Regions from separate parts of the Arthrobacter sp. B0316-1-20 genome, predicted to be linked through region 1. Evidence: riboswitches for the same ligand, from Rfam matches in the RefSeq annotation. Region 1 holds a riboswitch; the other holds the start of a gene.

Region 1 (7,204 bases):
GTCGGTCAGCTGCACGTCCCGGGACTCGTTTGCCCGCCGGTGCCGCTGCGCCAAGGATTCCGGGTGCAGGCGGTCCCGCATCCGCCGGGCCCGGGACCGCACCGTATCCAGTGTGACGTCCCCGGCGCCGGGCAGCACCGCGTCCTCAAAATCCTGCAGGCAATCCGCCGGCAGGTCCGCGCAGCCGCGGGCCAGCGCCTTCGCCCGCGGCAAGTCCAAGTCGCCGCGGCCCATCGCCTCGAGAGTGCCCGGCAGGTGCGTGCAGATCTGCCGGGCATCGGCCAGCATGGCCCGCGCCGCCGCGTCACCGGTGCACAGATGCGCCGAGATCTCCTGGTGCGCAAAGCGGGAAAAGCCTTCCGGGTCCCGGTCCCCGCCCACACCCGGACGCAGCCGGGCGAAGCGGTCCAACGCCTTCACCCGGCACGACTGCACCCACGCCTCCACCCGGCCCGCAGCCAAAAGATAATCCATGGTCTGCACGTCATCCAGTTCCGCCGGCTCCACCACCGCCAACAAACCGGCCAGCACGGCAGGCGCCCCCACCCCACCCTCGGGCATCACAGGCTGATCATCGGCGCCATCCGGCACCACGGGCAGGCCTACCCCCTCCTCGGTGGTCCCGGCCGTCGGCTGTCCGGTGCCAGATCCCTGGGATGCATCGGGATCCTCGGGCATGGCTGGCTGCCCGCCGCCGTTGGCTTCGGTCGGCGAAGGAGTCTCTGCAGTGTCGGCCGCCTCGGCGGCGGCAGACGCACCAGATTCAGCGGCCGCGGGAAAGAAGCCGGCGCGATCAGGTTCGATACCATAACGCCGGAGCAGTGCCTCTGCCACCACGTGCTGCAGCAGCGCTTCCAGCAGGGAACTGTCCGGACGCGAAGGCACGCCAAGGTCCATCACCAGTTCCTGTCCGGGAACCGGGAACCGAAGCTCGTCGCCCTCGCCCTCCATATCCACACGCTACCGGCCGCCTCCGACAATTTAGGGGGCGAGTATTCAAGCTCGCGGGACGGCGGGACGGCTGGTGGGACGCAACGCCTGCCGTCACCATCGTGCACAGGCGAGCTGCTGACGCACGCCAATGAGGCACACTGCTGACGCCCACTGCTGAGGCACGCCGCTGACGCACGCCAATGATGCACGTCGCTGACGCGCGCCGCTGACGCACACTGCTAACGCGCTGTCGCTCACTGGTGGCGCAACGCCCTAGGCAACGCTGCCAATGCAAAAGGTCCGGCCGCCGCGAACGGAAGCCGGACCCTTGCGAAACGACGCGAGGTCGGGGGAGTCAGCCCTTGAACCGGTCCACCACGTAGTCGATGCAGGCCAGCAGCGCGCTGACGTCCTCCGGCTCCACGGCGACAAAGGTGGCGATGCGCAGCTGGTTGCGGCCGAGCTTGCGGTACGGCTCCACGTCCACCACTCCGTTGGCGCGCAGCACCTTGGCGACCGCTGCGGCGTCAACAGACTCGTCGAAGTCCACCGTCGCAATGACGTTGGAGCGATGCTGCGGGTTCGCCACGTACGGGGTCGCCACGGCAGAAGCCTCCGCCCACTGGTACACCCGTCCTGCCGAATCGGCGGTCCGGCCGGAAGCAAAGTCCAAACCGCCGTTGCCGTTCAGCCACTCGATCTGGGCGTTGAGCGTAACCAAGGTTGCCAGCGCGGGCGTGTTGTAGGTCTGGTTCTTCAGCGAATTGTCGATGGCCGTTTCAAGATTCAGGAAATCCGGAATCCAGCGATCGGTGGCACCGATCCGGGCGGCCCGTTCCAGCGCTGCGGGGGAGAAGACGCCCAGCCACAGGCCGCCGTCGGACGCGAAGTTTTTCTGGGGCGCGAAGTAGTAGACGTCGCTCTGGGCGACGTCGACGTCGAGCCCGCCCGCGGCGGAGGTGGCGTCGATGAGGACCAAGGCGCCGTCGTCGGCACCCTCCACACGCTGCACCGGAGCCGCCACGCCGGTGGAGGTTTCGTTCTGCGCCCACGCATAGACATCCACGCCGGCCTCAGCCCGCGGCTCCGGCCGGGAGCCGGGTTCCGAGGTGATGATGCTGGACTCGGCCAGGAACGGAGCTTTGTTGGTGGCCGCGGCGAACTTGGAGCTGAACTCCCCGAAGGACAGGTGCTGGGCCTTCTGCTCTACCAGTCCGAAGGTTGCAACGTCCCAAAACGCCGTCGAGCCGCCAACGCCCAGGATGACCTCGTAACCCTCCGGCGCCTTGAAGAACTCCTTGAGCCCTTCGCGGACGCTGCCCACCAGATTCTTCACCGGTGCCTGGCGGTGCGACGTGCCCAGGAGGTTCTTGCCGGCGGCGACCAGGGCGTCGACCTGTTCCGGGCGCACCTTGGACGGCCCGGCGCCAAAGCGCCCGTCTTTCGGCAGCAGGTCGGCGGGAATGCTGATGGACTGGGTATCGCTCATGAATACCTTTCCTGGCGTGGTGGCAATGATCTCGATGGCGGTTCGCCGTTGAACGCCCGTTTCATTCTGCCTCAACGCCGAGGGCCGCCGTTAGTTGCAGTGGCCATTGTTGCGTTGGGCGCTCGGCGCGTCAGCCCGCGGCGAAGCTGCCGGTCCGGCAAGGAAAACAGGCTAGGCTGGGGAGGGGAAAACACCCTCATGCATGCTGCTGGAGCAGCCTTTTCACCGCGCCGAGGAGCAAGAAGCCATTGACTGATCTCATCGACACTACCGAGATGTACCTGCGCACTATCCTCGAGCTCGAAGAAGAGAACATCGTCGCGCTGCGCGCCCGGATCGCCGAGCGGCTGCGCCACTCGGGCCCAACCGTGTCGCAGACGATCGGGCGGATGGAGCGGGACGGACTCGTGGTCGTCACCGGCGACAGGCATCTGGAACTGACCGAGCTGGGCCGGCGTAAAGCCACCGAAGTGATGCGCAAGCACCGACTGGCCGAGCGGCTGCTCTCCGACGTCATCGGACTGGACTGGGCCTACGTGCATGACGAGGCCTGCCGCTGGGAGCACGTTATGAGCGAGCGGGTGGAGCAGCGGCTCTACGAACTGTTGGGCAGGCCGACGGTTTCGCCGTACGGCAACCCCATCCCCGGCCTGGAAGCGCTCGGGGGCCAGCCGGCCGAAGAGTTCACCACCGGCGTGCTCAATCTGGCGCAGGCCATGGGCAGCTACACGTCCGACAAAGAGGTGAGCATCGTCAGGCTGGCGGAGCCCATCCAGGTGGAACCGGAACTGTTGCTCCAGCTGGAAGAGGGCGGTTTGAAGCCGGGCGCAAGCCTTCAGCTGGAGACCGCCGGCGAGTACATCTCCGTGCGCGTGCCGGGGATCGAAGGGGCCTTGGAACTGCCTCCGGAAGTTGCCGCGCACATCTTTGTATCAATGCGATGAAACGTTGACCCTTGAAAACACGCACCCCGGATAACGGATTTATTACTTTCGGGGAGTTTTACGTATAGTTGACCCGGGCATCGAGACATCGATTCCCACACCCTCCGCAAGCCGAGCCCTGTCGGCGGAGGCGTGTATCCGTGAGACAGGGGCGGAGGACCCACCAAGCGGCAGTATGTTCGCTGCCTTGGGGTGAAGCCGCAGCGGGCAAAGCCTCGGTGAATCGTTCCACCGGCGCTCTGTGCGGTGTGGCCGAGTTTTCTCTTGACTCGAATCCGACAGCTAACTTCGCAGGCGCTTTGGGAGAGGTAACAGAATTTTGGCAGGACACAAAGCCTCGGGACGGCGCCGTTCAACCGCCCCGGCCGAACACTCACGCCCTCGTGCCGCAACGCCCGGCCGACGCCGCGCCCAGCCGGCGCCGTCTCCGGTAGCAGCAGCCGCGCGCGACGTCGGGCATAAGACAGCGATCGTTGCAGCCGCCTCCGGGATGGCCCTGACCGTGATGCTGCCGACGACGGCCGGCGCCACCGCCGACGCCCCGCAGGATGCCCCGGCCGCCAGCAGCATCTCCGCCGCCACCGAAGCCCGGCTGACGTTCGAGCGTGCCGGCCTGACCAGCAAATTCGACCCGGACACCAAGCTGAAGCAGGTCATGGTCGCCTCGGGCAGCAATGCCAAGGTCGTCAGCAGCGAGGGCTCCCTCTCGCAGCCGATGGACGAGCTGACCATGACGTCGCCGTTCGGCTACCGTGTCAGCCCCATCACCGGCTACGCCGGTGAGCTGCACACCGGCCAGGACTACGGAGCAGCCTGCGGCACCCCCGTCCACGCAGCGGCCGGCGGAACCGTCGTCGAGGCGGGCTTCCAAGTCGGCGGCGGAGGTAACCGGATCGTGGTGGACCACGGCAACGGCCTGAAGACCACCTACAACCACCTGAGCACCATTGACACGTCCGTCGGTGCCACCGTGCAACGCGGGGAGATGGTGGGCCAAAGCGGCACCACCGGCGCCTCAACCGGCTGCCACCTCCACTTCGAAGTGATGGTCAACGACAAGCTGGTGGACCCCACCGGCTGGCTGTGATGAACACGCCGTAATCGGAACGTGACACATCCCGCAAACTGTTATAAGGTTTCACCCGTGCCCGTCGTCAACAGGCTGGCACCTTCGGGCGGAATGCCGAACTCTGCCGTCGCCCGAAGTTCGTTCGCACCGAATCGCATGGCAGAGGCGGGGGAACCACTTCCCGGACATCGCACGGTGTCCTTGGGGTAAAGCCGACCAGGCCCGGGCCACCAGCCCGCAGCCTGCCGGCCGGATGAACTCCCATCCGAACCCGACAGCTCACTTCGCAGGCATTTGGGAGAGGTACAGACCGTGTCCAAGAGCATTACTGCGGGCCGCCATCGTGCGACCCCCGTCCGCACGAGCCCGCTTGAGACGATTTCCAAGGCTGTGTCCGCGAATGCGGGAACCATGGGACGTCAGGGTGCCGTGATCGCCGCCGCTACCGGCTTGGTTCTGACCGGTACCATCCCGGCCCAGGCTGTCAGCGCTGACCGAGGGGTCGAGGCCCCGGCCCGCGTGCAGGTGGAAGCCGTGCAGGCCTCCGCAGCCGTGAAGCTGACCTTCGAACGCGCGGGGATCACCTCCACCCCCGCGCCGGAGCCGGTTGTCCAGGCCGTCTCCAACGAAATCAACCCCACGACCGGCAACGACGCCGGGTCGAACGAAACCAAGACTGTCAAGAAGGCCGGCGAGGCTGCCGCCAGCGGAGCCGCCGGCGCCATCGTCGCGGCCGCCTACGGACAGATCGGCGTCGCCCAGGACTGCACGGCCCTGGTCGAGAACGCCCTGCGCGCGGCAGGCTTCGCGGTGGGCGACCTCGCCCCGGCGCAGTTCTTTGCCTACGGAACGCAGGTGGCCACCCCGCAGCCCGGCGACATCATCTACTACGCCAACGGCGGTGCCGGCGTGGCCCACGTGGCCATCTACGTCGGCAACGGCCAGGCGGTCCACGGCGGATGGGCGGGCTACAGTACTGTTCTGGGCAGCGCCTACATCGGCTCCGGCCCGGTCTTCATCCGTCCGGCAGGCTAAGCACTTCCTGTCACGGCCCTCTCGCGGCGCGTCCTTCGGGGCGCGCTGCGAGCGTTAACAAGGCGCGCGGAGGGCCTGGGTGGAATCGGTGCGCGGACACGGCGCGCGGAGGACCTGGACGGAAACGGGGCGCGGAAACAGCGCGCGGCAGACCTGCCCAGGAGTGGCGCGAAGAAGGGGGCCGGTCGGCGCGCGGAAGACCCGTGCGCGAAGCCGGGCCCCGGAGCCGCGCGTGGAAGACCCGCGCGACAACGGCGCTTGGAACGTGCGCGCAGCCCCGAGACGGAAGGCGCACCCTTCGTACCAGCCCCGTCCCGGAACCGTCTGGCAGCAGGACTCCGAGGGCTGTCGTAATCAAAACATCACCACGCCGTGATCAGAATGTGACAATGCGTGATTGATCGTATACGCTCTAACGCGTGCCAGTTGCCAAACGGCTGGGACCTCCGGGTGGATTGCCGAGCTCTGCCACCGTCCGGAGTCCGTTCGCAAAAAACTTCGCGGGCAGAGGCGGGGGAACCAATTTCGGGTTCCGTACAGGAACCCTTGGGGTTAAGTCGACAGCACTCTCAGGCATTGCCGGGGAGGGCTGCGGCCGGATGCACTCCCATCCGAATCCGACAGCTCACCTCGCAGGCATTGGGAGAGGCCTTTAACGTGTTCAATGACACCGCTACGGGGCGCCACCGCGCCGTTTCCGTCCGCACCAACCCGCTGGAGACGATTTCCAAAGCCGTCTCGTCCAATGCCGGATCCATGGGTCGCTCGGCAGCCGTAATCGCTGCCGCGTCCGGACTGGCCCTGACCGCCGCGGTCCCCGCGCAGTCAACCTCCATCGAACGCACCGCATCCACGGTGTCCGTACCCAGCCGCGTGCAGGTGGACACCGTCCAGGCTTCGAGTGCCGTCGAGCTGACCTTCTCGCGTCCCGCCATCAAGTCCACTCCGGCCCCGGAGCCCGAGCCTGTCGTCGAAGCCGTGGCCGAGGAAGTGGCCCCGGTCGTCGAGGAGGCCGCAGACACCGCACAGGGCGCCGTCCACGCCGCCGCTCCCGCGGTCGAGGTCAAGGCAGCCGCCGCGGCTCCCGCAGCCAAGGCAGCGCCGGCGAAGGCCGAAGCGTCCGCCAGCGGCGTGGCCTCCACGCTGGTGTCCTCCGCGTACGGCCAGATCGGCATCTCGCAGGACTGCACCGCCATGGTGGAGAAGGCCCTGCGCGCCGCCGGTTTCTCGGTGGGCGACCTCGCACCCGCACAGTTCTTCAGCTACGGCACCCAGGTGTCCACCCCGCAGCCGGGCGATCTGCTCTACTACTCCGACGGCGGAGCAGGCGTTGCGCACATCGCCATCTACGTGGGCAACGGCCAGGCCATCCACGGCGGCTGGACCGGTTACACCACCGCACTGGCCAGTGCGGACGTCGGATCCGGCTACGTAGCCATCCGCGTCAACTAGCAACAGCCTTCCCGGTCCACAGCGACCGTCCCGCCGGCCCCGGTGCACGCCCAGCGCGCGCACCGGGGCCGGCGGCGTTGTCGGGAGGCCAGACGCCTGCGCGGTCCGGCCTCGCCACGGCCCAAGGTGGGCCCCGCGGGTGCCCGCCGCCGCGCCGCCGGACCGCTCGCCCGACGCCGCCGGACCGCCCGCGGCGTCATTCCGACGGCCCACGGGAGGCGAAAAAGTTAGCGCGGAACGCACTCGCCGTCATACTCTTTGACTGTCAGTGCAGAAAATCCA
Region 2 (7,204 bases), 100 kb from region 1:
ATCCAGGGCACGATCTTCGGACCGTTCGGGGCGTTCACCGCCGAGCTGTTCCCGACCCGGATGCGCTACACCGGCGCCTCGCTGGTCTACCAGCTCTCCTCGACGCTGGGCGCAGGTTTTACCCCCATGATCGCCAGCGGGCTGGTGCTGGCGGCCGGCGGCGAGCTGTGGCTGGTGGCGACAGTCTGGGCCGGCGCGTTCGTCCTCGCAGGGCTGTGCATCTTGGCGATCAAGGAAGGAAAGGACCAGGACCTGACCGCGGAGAACATGTAGTTCCTCCAGCCGTGCCGTAACGGGCATGCGGCGGCCGTTGCCCAAGGCAGCGGCCGCCGTCGCGGTTAAGCGGGATCACGCCGTCGTGTGCTCATCCCAGCCGCTCGCCGCAGCGCCGCCGACCTCTGCGCAAAAATCCAGGAATGCCCGCAGCCTGAGGCTGGGCCGGGTGACGCTGGCGTAGGCCACACAGATGTCGCTGTGACCGACCGGCCCGTCGATTTCCACCGTGGCCAGGGGAAGCCCGTCGTAGCTGTGATTGCCCGGCGGCCGCTGCACCAGCACGGTGTAGCCGAGGCCGCGCGCCACCATGCCCCGCACCGCCTCAAAACTTGACGAACGCCAGGCAATCTTCGGATCCAGCCCGGACAACCGCAGATTGACCAACTGGTTATCGCGCACGGTGGGGATGTCCAGCGAGACGAAGTCCTCTTCGGCCAGCTCGGCGAGCCGGACGCTTTTGCGCGAAGCCAGCGGGTGGCTTGCAGCCAGCAGGACGTAGGGCCGGCCTTCCTTGACGGTGCGGGCCTGCACGCCGGGCAAGAGGTGCCGCGTATGGGTCAGCACCGCGTCCAGATAGCCCTCTTGCATCCGATGCTGCAGCTCGGCGGCCTCGCCTTCCTCCATGGTCACGGTGAGGCGCGGATGCGGCTTGATGAACCGTTCGCTGATCACCGGCACCCAGAAGGCGGACAGGGTGCTGTAACAGCCGATGGCCAGCGGGCCGACCAACCCCTGCTGGCGCTCGATGATGCTGTTCTGCACGTCGTCGGCGTGCCGGACCAGGCTCCGGACGTCCCGCAGGAATTGCTGCCCGACGCCGGTCAGGGCGATTCCGCGGGACCGGTGCCGCACCATCAGCTGCGCGCCGACGATCCGCTCCAGCTCTGTCAGCGCTTGGGACATCGCCGCCTGAGAGATGTGGCTGGCGGCCGCGGCGGCCGAGATTGAGCCGTGGTCAGCGACTGCAACAAAGTACTGAAGCTGTTTAAGCGTGAAGTCCACCACTCTGCCAGCGTACAAGTTAGCCCGCAGCGACTGCTTAATCGGCCGATTGTTGCGCCCGATGTACCGTGACGGACGCGTGCAACGGCCGCCTGGGGGTTGCTCGCTCCTGACCGAAAGATGGCTCTCAGGTTATCCACAGGTAAATTTCAGGGCTTGGACAGTTACCGAACCGTTATGTAATGTTTTCAGCACGTCGGCGATCATGCGCCGATGTCCTCGGAGGGTATTGCCTAGCTCTGCCAGCCTTTCCGAGTTCGTTCGCTAGACATCTGGCAGAGGCGGGGGACCCACATTCCGGGCCCCTCTTGGGGCTCTTGGGGTTAAGTCGTATGGAGTGCTTACCGCGCTGCCGCACGGCCGGGTGACTCCCACCCGAACCCGACAGCTTACCTCGCAGGCATTGGGAGAGGTATCTTCTTGCTGCTCAAAAACAATCGCGCACGCCACCGTGCCACCCCGGTCCGCAACACCACCGTGGCCGGTCTGTCCCAGGCTGTCTCGTCCCGCGCCGGAACCGTCGGCCGCGGCGCCGCCGTCGTTACCGCCGCCGGTGGCCTGATGCTGGGTGCCGGCCTGCCGGCCAATGCCGCCGCCGATGTCACGGTCCCGACCTACGGCGCTGCCAATGCAACGGACACCGTTGCCGCTCCGGCCAACGCCGGCTTCGAGGTGGAGCGCGCTTCCGTTACCAGCTCGGCCGCCGACGCCGGTGCCGCTACCGGTGCCACCACGCACACCGTGGTCGCGGGCGACACGGTGGGCACGATTGCCGCCCAGTACGGCAAGAATGTGCAGGACGTGCTGGCCATCAACGGCCTGGGCGCGTACTCCATCATCTACCCGGGCGACCAGATCGCGCTGACCGGGTCCGTCCAGTCCGGTGGCGGACAGGCAGCGCAGGGCGGCGGCGGAGCCGCCACGACCCTGGCTGCGTCGACCGACGCCGCGACTGTCTCGCTGGCCAGCGCCGACATCAAGCCGGCCTCCACCGGTGGCAACCAGAGCATCGTGGACATCGCCCTGTCCGCCCAGGGCACGCCCTACGTCTGGGGCGGCACCTCCACGGCCGGCTGGGACTGCTCCGGCTTCACCCAGTGGGTATACGCCCAGGCCGGCGTGGACCTCCCCCGCCTCAGCCAGCACCAGGGCGGCGCCCTGACCCCGACCAGCAACCCGCAGCCGGGCGACCTGGTGGTGCAGAACGGCGGCGGCCACGTGGGCATCTACCTGGGCGGCGGCAAAATGATCAGCGCCCTGAACCCGAGCCAGGGCACCATGGTGCACAACGTGAACGCCATGCCCGTTACCGGTTACTACACGATGTAACCACCCCTAAAACTCCTGGACCGGCTATTCCCCCAACGGCCGGTCCGGGATCACAGGGAAGCCTCGTCGGCCTTGCGCCGGCGGGGCTTCTCCTCTTTTAACCCGTAAGCGCGACTTTCCCTCCACTTTAACTACGCGGCGGGAGTCCTCTTGAAGGGGACCGGTGGGGGAACCATTTGGCGCGCCCCCCTCCCCCGCAGGAGGCGGTTGCCGCCCGGCGGCGAGCACCGGCGTCGTTGTTTATTCGAGGTTGACCGCCGGGAATAGGAGTCAGCGGGGGCAGGTTAAGCTGTTACTCCGCCTGCGCCCGGCGATCTTGGGCTGTTCCGGCCGCCCCCAACAGCACGATTTCCACTCGAGGATCTTCCCGTGAATAAAGAAATGTCGACGAACAGAGCCTCGGCACGGCCCGGGTCTGCCACGGGCAGCGGGCTGACGGCTGATGAGACGCGCCGGAACCGGCGCGTGATTGGCATCCTGTTGGTCTCTGCGTTCGTGGTGATCCTGAACGAGACCATCATGTCCGTGGCGCTGACCGAGCTGATGGACGACCTGGGCATCAGCGCCCGCGCGGCGCAGTGGCTGACCACGGCGTTCATGCTGGCGATGGCCGTGGTCATCCCGGTGACCGGATTCCTCCTGCAGCGTTTCACCACGCGCCAAGTTTTCACCGCTTCGATGGCGCTGTTCTCCGCGGGAACGCTGCTGGCCGCGCTGGCTCCGGGGTTCGAGGTGCTGCTGGTGGCCCGCGTGGTCCAGGCGTCGGGCACCGCGATCATGATGCCGCTGCTGATGACCACGCTGATGAACCTGGTGCCGGCCGAGGACCGCGGCAAAACGATGGGCAACGTCTCGATTGTCATATCGGTGGCGCCGGCCATCGGCCCGACCATCTCCGGCATCATCCTCAACACCTTGTCCTGGCGCTGGATGTTCTGGCTGGTGCTGCCGATCGCGCTGGCCATGCTGGTGGTGGGCAACCGGCGGATCCAGAACGTGACCGAGCCTCGGCCGGTGCCGCTGGACCTGCCGTCCGTGGCCCTCTCCGCCATCGGCTTCGGCGGGCTGATCTACGGCCTCAGCCAGGTCGGCGCGGGGCACGGAACAACGACGGCGGGGCCGGGCACGGGTGCCGCCATGTGGGTTGCGTTTGCGGCCGGCGGCGTGGGGCTGCTGGTATTCCTGCTCCGTCAGGTTCGGCTGCAGCGCTCGGACAGGGCGTTACTGGACCTGCGGACCTTCCACTCCGGCAACTTCTCCGTGTCCGTCGGGCTGATGGCTGTCAGCATGGCCGCACTGTTCGGCACCATCATTTTGCTCCCTATATATATGCAGCAGGTCCTGGGGCTCGAGCCGCTGCAGATCGGGCTGATGCTTCTGCCGGGCGGGCTGTTGATGGGCCTGCTGGCCCCGGCCGTCGGGCGGCTCTATGACAGGTTCGGCCCGAGGGTGCTGCTGGTGCCGGGAACGGCGGTAGTCAGCGCCGTGCTCTGGTTCTTCTCCACGGTCAGCGAGGACACCGCCCCGCTGACGCTGCTGGCGGCGCACATCGTGCTCAGCGTCGGCCTGGCGCTGCTGTTCACGCCGCTGTTTTCCGCTGGTCTCGGGTCGGTGCGGCGGCAACTGTACTCGCACGGAAGCGCCGTCATCGGCACGGTGCAGCAAGTGGCCGGGGCAGCGGGCACCGCCATGTTCGTCACCGTCATGTCCATGCAGGCGGCCGTTCTTTCCGCCGAAGGTGCGGCAACGACGACGGCGGTGGCAGGCGGAGTGCGGATGGCTTTCCTGGCCGGGGCCCTCATCTCCATCGTGGCCGTGGCGGCGGCGTTCTTCATCCTGAAACCGGTAGAGGAGCCCGCCGGCGAGCCGGCTTCAGTGGAGGGCGCGCCGGTCGCCCGCTGACGGCGGGGTTCGGGTGGGATTTGAACGCTTGGCTTTCGCCGCCGCCGCCCGTGCCTGAGCACCCATCCACTTCTTCTCCACAGCCAGCCCCGTGTGCTTGCTCATCCACATGCCGACCCTTGGTTCTCCTACCCTGTTCGCGGGCTTCATGGGCTGTATCTATGGCGATCGAGGTGCTGGATGAGGCTGCGGGGGCAGGGCAGGACGATTCCGTCCTGCTGGCCCGGGTCCGCGCCGAGGTCAGCGAACTGAATAATCGCCTTGGAACGACGGGCTGACACGCAGTACCAAGTCGGTGGCCCGGACGGCGGCAGAGGTTGAAGAGCTGGCCAACATTGTTGGTCAAACCCAGCTGATTCTGGCGGGCATCATCAAAGAGCAAAACATCGCCGCCGTTGGGGATACAGACAAGCCGCATGACCCCGAGGCACCGAATCATCGTATGCGCGGCGCCTACAAATCGAACGAAGACTATCTGCGGGCGAAGTTGGGCATTGCACGGCAGGAGGCTGCACGACGCTTCCAACTCGCGGAAGCCACCGAAGTCCGCCCGGCGCCCCCGGGTAAGCCTGTTGTGTCGCCCAGGCTGCCGGTGCTCGCCCGTGCAATGGATGATGGAATGGTCTCCGGTCAGGCCGCAACTCTGATCCGACGGGCTGTCGATGGGCTGCGGCGCACCGCCGAGCCGGAGCAGCTCCGCAAAATGGAAGAGGCACTGGTTCAGCATGCCTCCGATTACGACACCGACTCGCTCAGGCTGCTGATCCGGTATTGGGAAGGCGGCCTCAACCCTGCCGGCGCCGATCTCGGGACAGCCGAGCTCAAAGCACGCCAGGGCCTGTTCTATCGCGGCCGGCGCAATGGCCTGCATTGCTACGAAATCAACGCCACCGACGAACAGAATGAAGTTCTTGCAACCGTCTACAACACCGCCACCAACCCTCGTTTGAGGGAGAGGACGGCCACGGCCGGGGCAGTCGGATTTGACGCGGTTGAAGATGCGGCCCCCGGTTAAACGGCGCTTCCGGCGACGACGACGAGGTCTTAACCCCGGACACGGATGCTCGAGACAGCGGAGCGGATGCTTTAGTTGATGCGACGGTAGAGGACGGGCGTACCCGGCAGCAGAAGCAGCTCGACGGCCTCATTGGTGCCTGCAAAATCGCTCTCACCACGGATCTTCTACCAGCCACCGGCGGTCGACGGCCGCAGCTGCTGGTCACCATCGACTACAAGGACTTGGCCTCCGAATTCGGACGTCCGGGAACCAGCATCTTCTCCGGGCCGCTGAGCGCCAAGGCAATACGGCGGATAGCTTGCGATGCCGACATCATCCCGGTGATCCTCTCCGGCACGGGTGCGGTTCTGGATGTCGGCCAGTCCCAGCGGTTGTTTCCGAAGTACATGCGGCTGGCAATCATCGCCAGGGATGGAGGTTGTGCCTTCCCCGGCTGTACTGCGCCCTCGCCCTGGACCGAAGTGCATCACATCCAGTGGTTTGAGAAGGGTGGTCCCACCTCGGTCGACAATGGCGTCTTGGTCTCCGGTCACCACCACCATTTGCTGCATCAGGGAGATTGGCGGGTCACCGTGAGCAAGGGCGTGCCTTGGTTCCTACCGCCGCTCAGCGTCGACCCGGCTCAAAGGCCGCTCCGAAACCACGTGTGGTTGAAAGACGCGCCGCTGCCCGAACGCCTGCCGGAGCCGGCCGAAGTAGGTTCAGAACCCTGTCAGTCCGGCAGCCCTCCCCCGGACGGAGGCCCATTAGACCCTGACGCGACGGTCCGCAGGACGCCGTTCGGCCACTTAGGTCCGCCGAAGGTCCCGATGCAGTCGGAACTCGATATCGGGACGGACAGCGCCGCGGGGGTCACCGCGCCGCCCGGCAGAAGTTCCAGCCCCTTCGATGGTTGGCCGGCCCAGCCTGAAACGCCGCCGTTCTGAAAGCGGCGTTGCCGCCGGACTCGGCTGCCCTGGCGCCCCACAGGCTTTCCCATTCCGCGCAAGAGCGGTTTGGGAGTGGCCAGTTGTTTGCCTAATTACCGAGCGCCGTTGTTGTCGCAGGCTTGCTGCATGGAGGCCAGGGCATCGGCCGGAATCTGGTCGCCGGACTCGGCGATCTGCGACATCGGCCCCGTGATCTCGGCGGGAACACCGGCTGCGTCGGCGGCAGAAACCAGACCAGCGAGCATCTCCTGTTCCTTTGCACCGATGCTGCCGTCCTGAATCGGAGCACACACCTGCTTGACTGCTTCCCCGACCGCTGCGTTGGCCAAGTTGGACGCGGCTTGGTTCACGGCCTCGGAAGCGGAATTAGCGGCCTGGTCGACGGCGTCGGAGGCGGCCTGTTCAACCTGAGCGCAGCCGGTGGCAAGCAGGGCGACGAGTGGCAGCATGAGCAAGGCGGAGTATCGGCGAATCACCCTGCAACATTACTATGCCGCGGTAGCGTTCCCGATAACGCGTCGGCGGCGCCGGGCCGTGCCTGGCGGTCCGGCGATAACGCGCCGGCGGCGATGAGCCTTGCCTGGCGGTCCGCCGTGAACTCGCCGGCCGCGACGGGCCGTCCCTGTGGTTCTTCATGGATTCTTCCGGTGGGTACTGCGTAGGGCCTAGCGCGGATTTCACCGGCAGAAGCCCTACGCGATGGGGCAATCCCAGCGCCCGGAAGATGGCCGATCCGGGCCGGCCAGAA

The links. A riboswitch is a leader RNA that binds a small molecule or an ion and turns the genes downstream of it on or off. The one in region 1 is predicted to bind cyclic di-AMP.
Region 2: linked by a shared signal. The riboswitch ahead of AC5RW2_RS00740 (C40 family peptidase) and the one ahead of AC5RW2_RS00270 (NlpC/P60 family protein) in region 1 are both predicted to bind cyclic di-AMP.

What each region holds. Positions count from the first base shown of each region.
Region 1 covers NZ_JBNHHC010000001.1:46,557-53,760, forward strand. Annotated here, with positions in the region: gene AC5RW2_RS00250 (HNH endonuclease signature motif containing protein) at 1-951, opposite strand, end outside; gene serC (phosphoserine transaminase) at 1,289-2,422, opposite strand; gene AC5RW2_RS00260 (iron-dependent transcriptional repressor DtxR) at 2,671-3,366, shown strand; cyclic di-AMP (ydaO/yuaA leader) riboswitch at 3,466-3,679, shown strand; gene AC5RW2_RS00265 (M23 family metallopeptidase) at 3,686-4,453, shown strand; cyclic di-AMP (ydaO/yuaA leader) riboswitch at 4,571-4,743, shown strand; gene AC5RW2_RS00270 (NlpC/P60 family protein) at 4,748-5,470, shown strand; cyclic di-AMP (ydaO/yuaA leader) riboswitch at 5,955-6,123, shown strand; gene AC5RW2_RS00275 (NlpC/P60 family protein) at 6,128-6,922, shown strand.
Region 2 covers NZ_JBNHHC010000001.1:149,409-156,612, reverse strand. Annotated here, with positions in the region: gene AC5RW2_RS00750 (MFS transporter) at 1-273, shown strand, start outside; gene AC5RW2_RS00745 (LysR substrate-binding domain-containing protein) at 349-1,281, opposite strand; cyclic di-AMP (ydaO/yuaA leader) riboswitch at 1,531-1,695, shown strand; gene AC5RW2_RS00740 (C40 family peptidase) at 1,699-2,607, shown strand; gene AC5RW2_RS00735 (MDR family MFS transporter) at 2,989-4,509, shown strand; gene AC5RW2_RS00730 (DUF222 domain-containing protein) at 4,805-5,524, shown strand; partial or broken gene AC5RW2_RS00725 (DUF222 domain-containing protein) at 5,614-5,928, shown strand; gene AC5RW2_RS00720 (HNH endonuclease signature motif containing protein) at 5,914-6,453, shown strand; gene AC5RW2_RS00715 (hypothetical protein) at 6,549-6,932, opposite strand.